2 linked regions of the Prochlorococcus marinus str. MIT 9515 genome follow. The protein of the gene in region 1 interacts with the protein of each later gene in a pairwise test. Links are inferred from orthologs where the notes say so. Each region holds a gene or a part of one and is shown in the gene's direction. Other genes may lie near its edges.

Region 1 (8,384 bases):
AAATTGCAAGTAATAATACTCTATTAATTTCAAGTTAACAGGAGGATAATATAGACATAGATCTAGGAGGTCTTATGAAATTATTCAATCAATTTAACATCCTTCCAAGATACTTAACTGCGTTTAACTATGCAGGATTAAATCTTAACGAAACCCCAAAAGAACTTGATAAATGTACTCCTGAGTTTCAAAATTTTTGGGATAAAGAATGTAGAGAACATCCAACTAATCAAAATTGTTTAATTTACTGTGACTGAGTTATTAATTTTTAGTCTTAGTTAAATAAACTCTTCCTAAAAAGAGACTTCAATAATTTTAATCAACAAAAAACTTTTCTTTGAAGAAGGAATTGCTCACTCTTGATTCAATCAAGATACTTCCAACTATGTTTTTCTACTCTTTACCTTGGAATAAATTGATTTTGATATTGAAGGTCACAACTGTTCCAATACTTATAAGTAATAATCCAATCGCAATTTGAGGTGAAGGTAAAATCATATAAAGATTTAATTTCCAATATTTTATCGAACTTAGTTAATTATCGATAAAAGATTGTTTAATTTGAACCAAAAATGACCTATTTAAAATATGATTTTGATATTTATTACGCAGTAGGAAATACGAATTCTTAAAGACAAGAAAGTAAAACTGCTGTAATTATCCATAAAAGGAACTATCAAGTTGGACTTTGATTCAGGCAAGTACGGCAATCATTGATATTAAAAACCAATTTTCAAATATTTATTTATTTTGGAAAAAGAGATAGTTAATAACTATGAGATTTAAGTTAAATATTTTTTATTTTATTAGTAACAACAAAAACCCTTTAAAAAATGATTTCTGACTAATAAACCACATGATTTGCAAGAATTGTTTTTTTTAATAGTATTCACAATGGGCAATTAAGATATGTGACAAGTAAGTAACATTACTCATCCTCTTCCACGAAAAAGAAATATATGTAATAAATTATGCGAGTGTGTAGGAGAGATTTATCTAAAAAAAGTGGAAACAAGGAAACACTCAATTTAGATAAATCAATAAAGACCTCTATTTTTAGAGGTCTTTTTTTTTCTCATCTAGCGTGAATCAATACACAGGTTCAAGTAAATACACATTTGTTTTCCTGGTGAACATTTTGCAAATCATAATATATAAATTCTTTCGAGTGATTTTACAAATATTTTTATAATCTTATTATTGCCTACGAACTAACTATGGATGAAGTTATTAAATTAAGTAGGTCTACTGTTGAAAAATATCTTAATTGCCCTAGATGTTGCGTTCTTGATAAAAAGCATAAAATAAAACCTCCATCTTTACCCTTTACTCTAAATATTGCGGTAGATAATTTATGTAAAAATGAGTTTGATTATTACCGCGATTTGCAGGAACCTCATCCTTTATTTCTTAAGCATAATATTGAAGCTGTTCCTTTTAAACATGAAGATATAGATATTTGGAGAAGTAACTTTAAAGGGATAAGATACAAATCCTTTGAGCATCAGTATGATTTCGGTGGTGCTGTTGATGATGTTTGGCAAAAAAAGAATGGAGAGCTTATTATCGTTGATGTAAAAGCAACGTCACGAAATAATTTTGATTGGTTAGAAACTTTTAATAAATATGATTATGCAAAAGCATATAAAAGACAATTAGAAATGTATCAGTGGTTATTTAGAAAAAATGGTTTCAAAGTTGCAGATGAAGCCTATCTTCTTTATTTCAATGGAAAAAAGAATGAAAAGTTTTTTAATAATCAGTTAAAATTTGATGTCCATTTTATAAAGTTAGATTGTTCCTCATTATGGGTAGAAAGCAAAGTTATTCAAACAGTAAAGCTACTTAGGTCTAATGATTTTCCTCTGCCTTCTCTAAATTGTGAATATTGTAATTATTTAAAAAAGCGTTGGCAATTGTCAAAAATTAATTAATGATATTGTACAAATAATATTATTTGATATTTCTGGAAAATTTTTCAAATAAAGATAATCTTTAAGTAGAGAATAAATTAAAAATTTTGGTTAAACCGAATAGTTCTAATAATAAAATTAGCAACCATTTACAACAAGATATTGTAAAAATTGGAGGCAAAACGATATTTATCAATCCATTTTTATATTGGAGAAGGTTTGATGAAAATACTAATAGATGGTTGCGAGAACCAGGGCAAATGTCAGAAGAGCAAATTCAGCCAAATAGAAATCGGTTTTATCCCGAAATTGACTGGGCTGATTTAAGTCAAGATCAAAAGCTTATCAAAGATGCAAGTATAGAAATGTTTCTTAAGACTCTTGAACTTATAAGTACTTTTCATCCTCAGCTTAATTCCGGACAATTATTAGAAGTTGAGAGGAAAATGGCAATTACAAAAAAGCTACCTTTTGAAAGGTGGGTAAAAAAGTCTTTTGCGAAAAAAGCTAGAGCTGAAGAAAGCGAAAAAAGAAAATTTCAAAGAGATAGATTTATCAGAAGTTGGAAGGAATGGTTAATCCTTGAAAATACTCAACAAGCTCTTCTTCCTATAATTGTAATTATATTTATTTCAGCATTTATTGGCTGGGCGTCTGGTGTTTCAAAGAATAGTTGCAATCCTTATTTTGAACCAAATCTTGATCAGTCAATTTGAAATAATTGATTAAATAGTATTGTCATTCAGACATTAATATTATTTTGATGATTTGTAATTTATTATTTAGGATGATATAAAATGAATTTAGTTTTCATATTAATTTATAAAAATGTTTATGGATAATAAAGATAAAGAACAAGATATATCAAATTCGGAATTGAATAAAGAAAACCGACAAAACGATTATAAGTTTTTAGTTCATAAACTTAAAAGTATTAAGGCAATTATCAATATGTTAGAAAAACATTTTTTAGAGAAAGAGATTTAAATTTTTGGAAAAAAGAAAGTTGAATAATAAGTTTCCTTCATTCAATAGACAGCCTTTAGTTTTCTATTTAATTACTAGTTTATCGTTTATTTTAATATTAATTAGATTAATTTTTTTACAATTATTAAATCATGAGACTTATAAAAAAATGTCTGATGAAAATAGAATTAGGCTAATTGCAACCCAACCAATTAGAGGACGGATAATTGATAAAAATGGATTCATTTTGGCAGATAGCAGGTTAATCTATTCTTTAATAATTAAGCCTCAATACGTTAATGAGAGATTATGGCAGAAATATAAATCAAATATTTCTAAATTATTAAATATTTCATCTGATGCTCTTCAAAAAAAATATTCTGATGGTTTAGAAAATAATCAATTTTCAATAACTCTATTAGATGATTTGAAAGTTGAGCAAGTTATCAAATTTCAAGAAAATGAGAAGATGCTTAATGGTTTAGAAATTTCATCAAAAATAATTAGAAATTATCCATATAAAAATGTTGCTTCTCATGTGATTGGCTATACGCAACCCATAACAGATTCAGAATTTAATATTTTGTCTAAAAAGGGTTACAAATTAAATGATTTAATAGGAAGAACTGGAATTGAGTTTGTATTTGAAGATCATATAAGAGGGGAATGGGGTGGAGAAATGATTGAAGTAAATTCCTCGGGTACATTTACAAAATCTTTAGGGACTAAACCATCAAAACAAGGAAAAGATATTGAATTAACAATTGATTTGAATTTGCAATTAATTGCTGAGGACATGCTTAAAGATAAAAAGGGAGGAGCCATAATAGTTATGGATCCGAGAGATGGTGCAATAATAGTAATGGCTAGCAAACCGAGTTTTGACCTGAATTTCTTTTCAAAAGATTTTAAGCCTCAAAAAGAATATGATGCATTATTTAATTCTCCTGCTAAACCATTATTTAATAGAGCTTTAAACGCATACGACCCAGGTAGTGTTTGGAAAATTGTTACGGCAATCGCTGGTTTAGAAAGTGGAAAGTTCCCTCCTGAAACTTTTTTAGAAACTAAACCTTGTATTACTTATGGAAGTCAGTGTTTTAGAGAACATAATGACTTAGGGTTCGGAACTATAGGATATGAAGATGCTTTACGCGTTTCTAGTAATACTTTTTTTTATCAGATTGGCTATGGCGTAGGGGTAGATGAAATTTATAATGCTTCAAAGAAGCTTGGCTTTGCTTCATTATCTGGAATTGAAATTTCTGAACAAGAAAATATAGGTTTAGTAGCTAGTAGTCAATGGGCTAAAGAAGGAAGAGGATGGGGAGAACCCGGGAGAACCCCTTGGGTTCCAGAGGATATAGCGAGTATGTCTATTGGTCAATTTGTTGTGCAAGTGACACCTATTCAAATAGCTCGTGCATATGCTGCAATTGCAAATGGAGGTTATTTAGTAACCCCTTATTTAGTAAAAAAAGAGGGGCAACCTCTTTCATATCAAAGGCCTATAAAGATTGATATTGATCCAAACAATATTCAAATAGTAAAAAATGGTTTAAGAAAAGTAGTTGAGTCCGGAACAGGAGTTGCTATAAATTATGGAGTCTCTAATTTGCCACCAGTTTCTGGCAAAACCGGTACTGCGGAAGATGGAGAAGGAGGTCCCGATCATGCATGGTTTGTTTGCTTTACTCCTTCAGAAAACAGTGAGTTATTAATAGTTGCTTTTGCACAAAATACTCCTGGAGGAGGTTCTGTTCATGCACTACCTATGGCTAGAGAAATTTTAAAAGTTTGGAATAACAAGAAATAGATATGCAACATCAGAGTTTTTATATAAATTAATTTATAGTTTTAATTTTTTCATTTGTGTTAATCGTTTAATTATATCCTCAACGGTATTTATATCCACTGGTTTACTAAATGATGATAAAAGCTGTCTTCCTAGTACTTGACTTCCTAAGTGGACTAGTTGAATTCGTAATGTTGTTAGCAATTCTAATCCAACTCCACCCGAAAAGGTTGCTATGGCAATTGGTTGACCATTAAATAAATTTCTAAAATCATCTCCTGAGACTGATAGCCATGCAATCAAATTAGATAATATTGGAGGTATTGAACCGTTGTATTCAGGTGCACATATAATCCATTTTTCAATGGTAAAAAGCTTCTCTTTTATTTCTATTATTTCAACTGGGATGTCTTCTTTAGAATGAAATCTTGGATTGAATAATGGAATATCAAAAGTTGTGAGATCTAAAATCTCAGAATTTATTTTAAGTTCATTACTCTTTTCTTGAAATTTTTGGGCAAGTTCTAGATTTTTTCCACAACTAGCTGAAATTATTATTAGATCTTTGGAAGTAGTCATTAGTAAAAATAATTTAGTTTAATAGTTAGCTCCACTCTTCCGGTGATGAACAGCGGTTAGGCAATCTGATTTTAAAATATTCCCATGTAACACCTCAGCATATATTACCCAATGATCACCGCATTCCATTCTTTCTTTGATAGAAGCCTCTAACCATGCTAAAGAATCTGGAATAATTATTTGATTATTTGGTGTTAATTCGATATCTAAGCCTTCAAATCGATCTTCTCCTGGGGAAAAAGGTTTTGTAAATCTTTTTAAAGGTTCCCTGAAATCTTTATCGCTAAGAATATTTAGAGCGAAGGAGTCTCCTATTTGGAGAAGAGACTCTACTGATCTATCTTTTGCTACAGAAATACTTAATCCAGGAGGAGAAAAACTGGCTTGACTAACCCAAGAGGCAAGCATAGCTCCTTTTATATTATTTTCTTTTGTTCCTTTGGAGGCAGTGAGAACGCAAAGTGAACCAAGTACCCTTCCTAAAGCTTGAAATGTTGGATCAGTTTTACTCGATATCATTCCAGTATCAGATTTCCTTATTTTTTGTTTTGCTTTTTTTAAAATTTTTCTTCCAAAATGAGTACCAATTTCCTCAAGCTCTTTAATTTTTGGTTTGTTTGGGCTAAATTTTATTCTTATTGGATCAAAGCTGAATTTAAAGCCACCATCTTTTAATTTTGTTTCAAGTAAATCTATCGCTTCTCCACTCCATCCAAAACTACCGAAAATGCCAACTGGTTTATCTCTATTACCCTCTGATAATAAAGTTCCAAGAGCACTTACTATAGGAGTAGGTGCGTGCCCACCCAATGTAGGGGATCCTATCAGATACCCATCAGCATTTTGTATAGATTGTATAAGTTCATCATTCGATGTGAATTCACAATTAATACTATCAACTTCAACTGCTGTTCTATTTATACCTTTGGCTAAAGCATCACCTATTGAAGCTGTATTACCATATGCACTAGCGTATATTAAGCTAATTTTAGGATTGTTTGTTGAAAGATTTTCTCCCCATCTGATGTAGTCATTCAAAAAGCTTTTTAGGCTATACTCTATTGTTGGACCGTGGAGAGGAGCGATAGTTTTAATTTCTAATTCAGAAATTTTTTCTGCTATCGTAACGATTTGGTTAGACATTGGTGCCATAAGACAATCGTAGAAATGTTTCCTCTCAATTTCTGTACTGATTCGATTTGTCTCTGACCAATCTGTAGTTGCTATGTGAGCAGAAAATATTTTCTCGCTTATAAGTATTTCTTGGTCCGTTTCATAAATTATTAATCCGCCAGGCCATCGTGCAGTTGGAACAGGAATAAGTTCTAGTCCAGTACTTTCTAACTCTAAGTGAAGTTCTTTTTTGATGACATTAAATATGGGTAACTGAACTTCAATGAACTTTGTTGAATTAGGATTTTTTTGATTCCATAGTTCACTTATAAGTTTAAAACCAGGATTTGAACATGTGATGCTTAATTTATTAAATTTGGTACTTATAGCTTTTATGGTTTCAATAATTTTGGGGTTTATATGACCTGTAATGATATGAACTTTGTCTAAATTAAAATTATCAAAAATAGTAGAAATTATTTTAATAATTGTTTTTGAATAGTTTTTTTCAGGTGGATGGATAATGAAAAGTTCGTCATTACTTCTAATTAAAAAAGTATTGAAAGATGTTCCTTTTTCAAGATTAAATTCAAGTTCAAATCTTTCTTTATTGTGATCAAGAAATCTGATACAAGTAATATTATCAGTTATTTCAAATGTTGATAAATTTTTATTTTGTAAAAGTAAACCTTTATTAATTCCTGACATCTTTAACGAATGATTTATTAGTAGTGGTTCGCAACCTTCCTATGATGAACAGCTGTCTTACAGGATAAATCGGATACACTTCCATTCTCAACTATACCGTAAATAATCCAATGATCTGGAGTTTCTAACCGAGAACTTACTTTACAATCTAGAAACGCGAGAGAATCAGAAAGAACAGGACCTCCATTTGCAATGTTGCTAATTACATCAACATCCGCAAATCTATCAGCTCCAGGTGCAAATCTTTTTAAAAAATGTCTAAACATTTTTTGATAGTTATCCTCTCGTAAAATATTCACTACAAAACCCTTCCCAACTTGCATGAAAGATTCAATAGCTCTATCTTTTGCTACCGCAACAGTAATACCAGGCGGGCTGAAACTTGCTTGACTTACCCAGCTTGCCACCATAGCACTTTGTCTAAAAGTTGAGTTCTCTCCTTGACTTGCTGTCACGACATATAAACCACCGCTTAATCTTCCTAAAGCTTTATCCAAATTAGAATCAAGGCTTTTCATTGAGGCAATATTTTTTTTCTTATTGATTAATTGCCCCAAATCAGTTCCAGCTTCTTCAAATTGTTGATAGATAATAGGATCCGGAATATTTCTAACTCTTAGAGGTGAAAAAGCTTCTTTTTGTCCTAGTTCTCTTAATTTATTAGATAATGAATCTATAGGTTCATCATCGCCTCCAAAAGCATCGTAAACAGCTGTAAATTGTTTAGGCTTTAGTGCTGCAAAGAGAGTACCAAGAGATTCCTTTAAATCATTATCAGAATTAACTGGCCAAGTTGGAATTACTACTGCTTTAGATTCAGTAATTAAACCTGTTAATTCTTGAGAATCTGAAGATCTTAAATCGATTAATTGAACCTGAGCATCTGCTTTACTAATGCCGTGAGATATGGCTTGGCTTAGTCGATCACAATAACCATAATCACTTATATAGCAAACAGACACAAATTCATTGCCTTTACTCTTATTAGCGCTCCATTCTAGGTACTTATCTTTCCAAAAATTCACTTGATTATGAAGCAAAGGCCCATGACCAACTGCAATAGTTTTGAGTTCAGGCAACTTATTTATTCTCTTAATAGCTTGCAGAACACTTCTTGCATTTGGTCCCATTAGGCAATCGTAATAAAAACGAAAATCATCATATATTTCTTTTTGATTACTATCAAAAAATTCATCAGAGCAATAATGCAATCCAAAAGCGTCGCATGTATATAAAACATTTGTACCGTGATCGTAGGAGAAAATGGTATCAGGCCAATGTAAATTTGGCGCACTTATAAATTCAATATT
Region 2 (6,716 bases), 390 kb from region 1 along the record:
CCAAAGACTGTTAATCTTGCATAATAGCTTCCATTTTAACTCTTATGGCTCAAACAAAATTATTACCTAAAATTGGTAGTAAAGTTAAAATCAACATTAACAAGGTTAAAGATAGATTACCTGCAAAGCTAATTGATCAAATATCATCAAACCCAAGAGTTGTAACAACTGGATATAAAATGACTGATGGTAGAAGTATTGGCATTACTGTTAGATTGCAAAATGGAGAAGAAAATTGGTTTTTCCCTGAAGAAATTGAGAAAGGTTAAATAGCTAAAGTGAATGATCCAAAACAATTATTAGGCATTAAAGGTGCTTCAGAGACCTCAAGTATTTGGAAACTCCGAATACAATTGATGAAGCCAATTACATGGATACCTTTAATATGGGGTGTAATCTGTGGAGCCGCTGCAAGCGGAAACTTTCAGTGGACTATAAGCAACGTTTTAGCCTCACTAGCATGCATGCTTATGAGCGGACCACTTTTAGCAGGTTATACACAAACTATTAATGATTATTTTGATAGAGATATTGATGCTATTAATGAACCTAATAGACCAATCCCCTCTGGAAAAATTTCGATTAAGGAAGTGAAAACACAAATCTGGGTATTACTTATTTCTGGATTAGTTGTTTCTTTTTTACTAGATTTATATGCAAAACATAGTTTTCCTTCTGTCCTCCTTCTAGCTTTAGGTGGTTCTTTCGTAAGTTACATCTATTCTGCTCCTCCCTTAAAATTGAAGCAAAATGGCTGGCTAGGAAATTACGCTTTAGGAGCATCATACATAGCTCTTCCTTGGTGGGCAGGGCAAGCTTTATTTGGGAAATTAACGATTGTTACTGCATTGCTAACTCTTGCTTATAGTCTTTCTGGGCTAGGCATAGCAGTAATAAATGATTTTAAAAGTGTTGAAGGGGACTCAAAACTAGGTTTAAATTCATTACCTGTAATATTTGGAATTAAAAATGCTAGTCGAATAAGTGCTGGTCTCATTGATATTTTTCAATTGGCGATGGTTATTGTATTAATTGTTATTGGTCAACATTTAGCATCAGTAATTTTAGTTTTACTGGTAATTCCTCAAATTACGTTTCAAGATATGTGGTTACTAAGAGACCCGCTAAAATTTGATGTCAAATATCAGGCAAGCGCACAGCCATTCCTAATAACTGGAATGTTAGTAACTGCCTTAGCAATAGGACATAGTTTTTTAGTAGCTTAAAGTGAATGAAAAAAAATACAAATATCTTATTATTACCCCCTCAATATTTATTTTCTTTGGTATATTTTTCCCCGTAATTAATTTAATTAGGTTTACTTTAAATTCTAATCCACTTAAAAATAATAATAATTCAAAATCAATAACCTATTCTTATGAAATATTATCTTCTGATAATAAAATATTAAGCAAATTAAGTAGAAAATTTGATGTCCTTGATGATACAAATTCGATACCATTTTTCCTAAAATATTCTTTTATCTCTGGAGAGGACAAAAGATTTTTTAAACATAATGGAATTGATTTAATAGGTTTATCAAGAGCCTTGATTAATAATATTCAAAGTAGGTCCTTTAAGGAGGGTGGAAGTACTATTACGCAGCAAGTAGCTAGATTAATTTTTTTAAATAATGATTTAAGTTTTCAACGAAAAATTAAAGAAATGATAATATCCTTAATACTAGATTTTAAATACAGTAAATCCCAGATTTTAAAATTATATCTAAATAATATTTACCTAGGATCTGGAGCTTACGGAGTAAATGAGGCCTCTCAAGTTTATTTTGGGAAATTTATTAACGAATTAACATTATCTGAGGTTGCCTTAATAGCAGGTTTAGCTCCTGCTCCTTCAATTTATTCACCTTATGAAAATATTGATTTAGCTATTAAACAAAGAAATAAAATTTTAGAATCTATGTATTTAGATGGCCACATATCATTAGGTGAAAAAGATTCAGCTCTTCAGGAAAAAGTTAAATTAAATTATCAAATAGATAACAAAAATCTTAACGATAAATTATTAGTAAATTATATTTTGGAGGAAGCAAATAAAATTATTAAGACTCATAAAAAATATAAGTTTTTAAAAATCAAATCAAGTATCAACAAAAATTGGCAAGAAATTGGACAACATATTTCAAAGTATATAGGTCCTAATAATATTGAAATAGCTTTGGTATCAATTGAATCCAATACAGGTTTAATTAGAACAATGATCACCAGCAAAAATCCATCAATAAACGAATTTAATAGAGTCACTTCAGCAGTAAGACCTTTAGGCTCAACTTTTAAAATTATTCCTTATGCAGCAGCACTTATAGAAGGTAGAAAGTTAAGTGATAAATTCGAGGATATTCCTACTTGCTGGAAAGATTATTGTCCAAACAATTTTTCTGAAAACTACCTTGGTAAGATATCCTTAACTGAATCTTTTAAAAAATCTTCTAATATAGTTCCATTAAAAATAGCTAATAATATAGGCCTAAAAAAAATTATAAATTTAGCTAATTTATTTGGACTAGGATATGAACAAAAGCTTGAAGAATTTCTACCATTAGCTATTGGATCTTATGGAGATAACCTTCTAAATATTACAAACGCCTATGCAGTTTTGAATAGCAATGGAAATCTCTATAAGCCTAGCATTATTGAAAAAATAGAGTCAAAAAATCAAGAATTAATTTGGGAAAACAAATTTGTTCATAAGAAAATATTAGCTCCTAAAGTAAACAAAAATTTAAATAATCTACTTGAGAAATCTGTATCAGAAGGAACTTCGATAGGAGCTTCAATAAAAGGAGAAAGGATATTTGGAAAGACAGGTACCTCGGATGAGAATAGAGACCTTTGGTTTATTGGTTCAATTAAAAATCTTACTACTGGAGTTTGGATAGGTTTTGATGAAAACAAAAAATCTAACTTATCAAGTGGTAATGCAGCTTATTTCTGGAAAAAATTTATAAGTAAAATTTTTGATTTAAAAATTCAATAATAAAAAGTTTTAGTTTTACTTATAGGATATTGTTGCTGCATAGAATCCATCTCCTGGCTTATCAAATCTTGGTAAAATTTGTCTTTCACTATCTAATTTAAGTTCCTTATTTTTTGACAAAAATCTTCTAATGAGTAAGTTATTCTCATCAGGGCAAATTGTACACGTTGAATAAACTAAAGTTCCATTTTTTTTTAAAAGAGGGAAAATACTGTCTAGTAATCCTTCCTGAAGAATAATTAATTGATTTATTTTATCTTTACTTAAAGACCATCTTGTATCTGGATTTCTTGCAAAGGTTCCGATTCCTGAGCAAGGAGCATCAATTAAAATCTTATCAAAATAAGATGCGAGATTTGGCTTAATATCAATCAAAGTTGTGGCATCTGCTTCTAAGGTTTTTACACTTTTTATATTTAATCTTTCTAAATTTGACTGTAGTATTTTCAATCTTTTTTCTGATCTATCAACAGCTAGAATTTCAGCATCATCATTTACTAATGCAGCTAAATGAGTTGTTTTGCTTCCAGGAGCAGAACAAGCATCCAGAATCTTTTCTCCTTTCTTCGGATTTAAAAGAGGAGCCACCCATTGAGAAGATCTATCTTGAACCACCCATAGGCCATCTTTATACCCTGGAAGATTTTTTATAGATCTTGGATTTGAATTTAAAGCAACTCCATTATTTAATTGATTTATAGGCTCTGCCTGAATATTACATTCATTAAGTTCTTTCAAAATTTTATTGAAATTAGTTTTCAGTGAATTAATTCGTAAATCAATCGTAGGTTTTTTATTAAATGCTTTAAAGATATTTTTAGCTTCTTTTATTCCTACCCAATTAACAATTTCAGTTACAAGCCATAATGGCAATGACTCAAGACAAGATAACTTTTCCATTTCGTCAGTAGATATTTTTGGGCAATTATCTCTTTCTATATTTCTAACAGTATTTCTTAATATTGCATTCACGGTACCAGCTAAACCTTTTAAATCAGTTCTCTTTGCTACTTCTACTGTGGAGGAAATAGCGGCAGGAAAAGGTATTTTATCCATTTTCAATAATTGATATAAACCAATATGTAAAAGCCATCTTAGTTTTGGAGGTTGTTTTTGATGAGAAAGTTTTGAGATGTGATCTATCCAAGTATCAAGAAATTTTCTATATCTTATACATCCAAAAGATAATTCAGTTATGAAGGCTATATCTAATGAATTAAACTCATAATTTTTTAGTACCTTCTCAAGTGCATGGTCTGAATAGATACCAGAACTTACCTTTAATAAAATTTCCCAAGATGCTTTTCTTTGAAGGTATCCTGTTGCCAAAGTGTCTTAAAGTTATTTAAAAATATATATATATTTAATATACTATTTACTGACAATATTGAAGTTAACTATTAATTGTAGTATTAAACAAAATAAAACCAAGAATAGTTACCAGGGTAAAATTAAATCCTAAAAATAAATATATATTTAAAGAGTGCAGTTTTTCTCTAGATAATAATTTAATTTTTTTATTATTTTTCATAAATAAGTTAGATAAGAAAGTTTCAAGCAATTAGATTAAAATTTATATTCAAAAAAAAACGTTAATATTCATTTAATTTCTAAATTTGGACCAACTTAGCATCTACATCTAATTTTTCATCAGAATGTAAGGTTCTCTTAAGTTTTCAAAAATGGTTGTTTCTTTAATAAAGATTCTTTATAAATACCTCAGCTGTTGTCAAATGACCATTTAACTTTTCGTCACTCATTTTATCTAGATTCCTTGTTAACATCGCCAATCTATATTGTTTTCTAAAGTAAGTTTCATTATCTTTTATGAATTTCCAAAATAATCCATCCCAAATTGAACACCAAGATCCACTTTTATAATCAGACATTTTTTTTACATAATTTGAACTGGAAATATAAGGTTTTGTTGAAAAGATGCCTCCATCGCTAAACTGACTCATCCCATATACATTGGGTACCATTACCCAATCATAAGAATCTATAAACATTTCCATGAACCATTTATAAACCTGATCTGGATGTATACGACATAAAAGCATAAAGTTGCCTACGATCATTAGTCTCTCAATATGATGACAATAACCGTATTTAATAATATTGTTTATAACAATATCTACTGGCTCAATCCCTGTATTTCCTGTATAAAAAACATCAGGCATTGGATTGTTCTCAAAATTCCAAAAATTGGTAGTACGCATTTTGGTACCATGCTTTTCATAAACAAGACAAATAAATTCTCTCCATCCAACAATTTGACGAATAAAACCCTCTAAAGAATTCATAGGAACTTTATTTTTTTCAGCAAAAGTTAATGCCTTATTTATAACTTCTTTTGGAGTTAATAAACCACTATTTAAAAGAGGAGAAAGCAAACTATGCCATAAAAAAACTTTTTTCTTACTAATTGCATCTTCATAATCTCCAAATAAAAAAATTCTAGATTCGAAAAAATCATGAAGCCAATTATCTGCTTCAGAAAAAGAAGTTGGATATATAAAATGATTACTTTCCCCGATGAATTCAATATTTAAATCAGTAATTAAATTTTCAGCCTGCATTACAAACTCATTTTTTGGTAATCTTGGAATTTCAGGAATAGTTATTTTTTTTGGTAATTTTTTTCTATTTAATTCATCAAAACTCCATTTACCTCCCTTTGGTGAGCCATCAAGATTAACTAATATATTTTGACTTTTTCTTTGATTCTCATAAAATCTACCCATCAAAGGTTTTTTGGGATTCACCCTAAATGACTCTCTTAAGTCTTCTTTAGTAATAAACATTGGGGATTGGAAAATTTGTAATTTAAGCTTGTTGGCTTTTACAAAGCTATTTATTCTTTTCATAATTAAAAAATCATGAGGATTATAAATATTTATCTTTTGATATTTTTTTTCTAAGTAATTTGATAAATAATCAACTGTGGAAAAATTATTTTTGTTGTCTATATAAAAAACTTTATAACCTAAATTTTCTAAATATTTTTTATATGCGAGCATTGAAGCTTTATGAAAAATTAATTTGTTTTTATGATTAATTAACTTATGAAATTTATCATTTCCAAAAAACAAGGAATCCTCTATCATTAAGATCTCACAATTTAATTTTAAGATAGGACTATCTCTAAAAAGTTGATTTGGGAAGATGATTGATATTTGATTCATACTAGTGATTTCCTATTTCTGCATCTATTTGAACAGTATTTAACATCTTTCCAACAATCTTTCCATTTTTTGCGCCAATCAAATGTCTTATTGCAAACTGGACACGTTTTGCTAGGTAAATTTTTCAAAATTTATAATTTTCTTTTATGAGTAGATTTAAATCTAGTCGAATCCTTAAGCTCCATATGTTTTGTTCTCCTTCCTGAAACTCTTTTTCTCCAAATTTTAAATGATTTTGGTTTAAGGTTATTTCTCATAATTTTTATAGCGTCATTTTCTTTTAAACCAAATTGGTGTTCAATAGCTTCAAATGGAGTTCTATCTTCCCAACACATCTCAATAACTCTATCTATATCAACAATTTCCATATTTATTGTTCACATTCAGAGGTACAGAGATTTTCAAGATTTGATCTACCAGTAAGTTTAAGTCTATATTTTGCCCAATATTTATAAATCACTCTTAAAACTGGTGCTACAAATTTAATTTTTAAAGGATAGTAAACCCAGCCGAGTCCTATTAATTCGTATGAAT

What was found. Proteins that work in one complex are often made in the same cells at the same time.
Region 2: the proteins of mrdA (region 1) and P9515_RS02415 interact in binary tests that used the Escherichia coli proteins (3 or more experiments, as listed by UniProt). The link is inferred for Prochlorococcus marinus str. MIT 9515 from one-to-one orthologs.

The regions. Positions count from the first base shown.
Region 1 is NC_008817.1:44,935-53,318, forward strand. Bases 2,301-5,299 are described here. They hold mrdA (penicillin-binding protein 2), read left to right. Parts: upstream 2,301-2,904; coding sequence 2,905-4,695; downstream 4,696-5,299. Other genes in these bases: P9515_RS00225 (hypothetical protein), read left to right, coding at 2,301-2,629; P9515_RS09555 (hypothetical protein), read left to right, coding at 2,742-2,900; P9515_RS00235 (NAD(P)H-dependent oxidoreductase), read right to left, coding at 4,729-5,253; P9515_RS00240 (diflavin flavoprotein), read right to left, coding at 5,272-5,299. Also shown: P9515_RS00215 (hypothetical protein), read left to right, coding at 75-257; P9515_RS09550 (hypothetical protein), read left to right, coding at 338-481; P9515_RS00220 (PD-(D/E)XK nuclease family protein), read left to right, coding at 1,218-1,934; more of P9515_RS00225, read left to right, coding at 2,021-2,300; more of P9515_RS00240, read right to left, coding at 5,300-7,074; P9515_RS00245 (diflavin flavoprotein), read right to left, coding at 7,092-8,384. UniProt on the Escherichia coli protein: Catalyzes cross-linking of the peptidoglycan cell wall. Responsible for the determination of the rod shape of the cell. Is probably required for lateral peptidoglycan synthesis and maintenance of the correct diameter during lateral and centripetal growth.
Region 2 is NC_008817.1:433,169-439,884, reverse strand. What follows is about bases 750-3,612. They hold P9515_RS02415 (transglycosylase domain-containing protein), read left to right. Parts: upstream 750-1,227; coding sequence 1,228-2,997; downstream 2,998-3,612. Other genes in these bases: P9515_RS02410 (16S rRNA (cytosine(967)-C(5))-methyltransferase), read right to left, coding at 3,013-3,612; chlG (chlorophyll synthase ChlG), read left to right, coding at 750-1,226. Also shown: cytochrome b6f subunit PetP, read left to right, coding at 45-269; more of chlG, read left to right, coding at 279-749; more of P9515_RS02410, read right to left, coding at 3,613-4,326; P9515_RS02405 (cryptochrome/photolyase family protein), read right to left, coding at 4,692-6,182; P9515_RS09295 (DUF2256 domain-containing protein), read right to left, coding at 6,179-6,310; P9515_RS02400 (TIGR03643 family protein), read right to left, coding at 6,314-6,550; P9515_RS02395 (thiol-disulfide oxidoreductase DCC family protein), read right to left, coding at 6,553-6,716. UniProt on the Escherichia coli protein: Cell wall formation. Synthesis of cross-linked peptidoglycan from the lipid intermediates.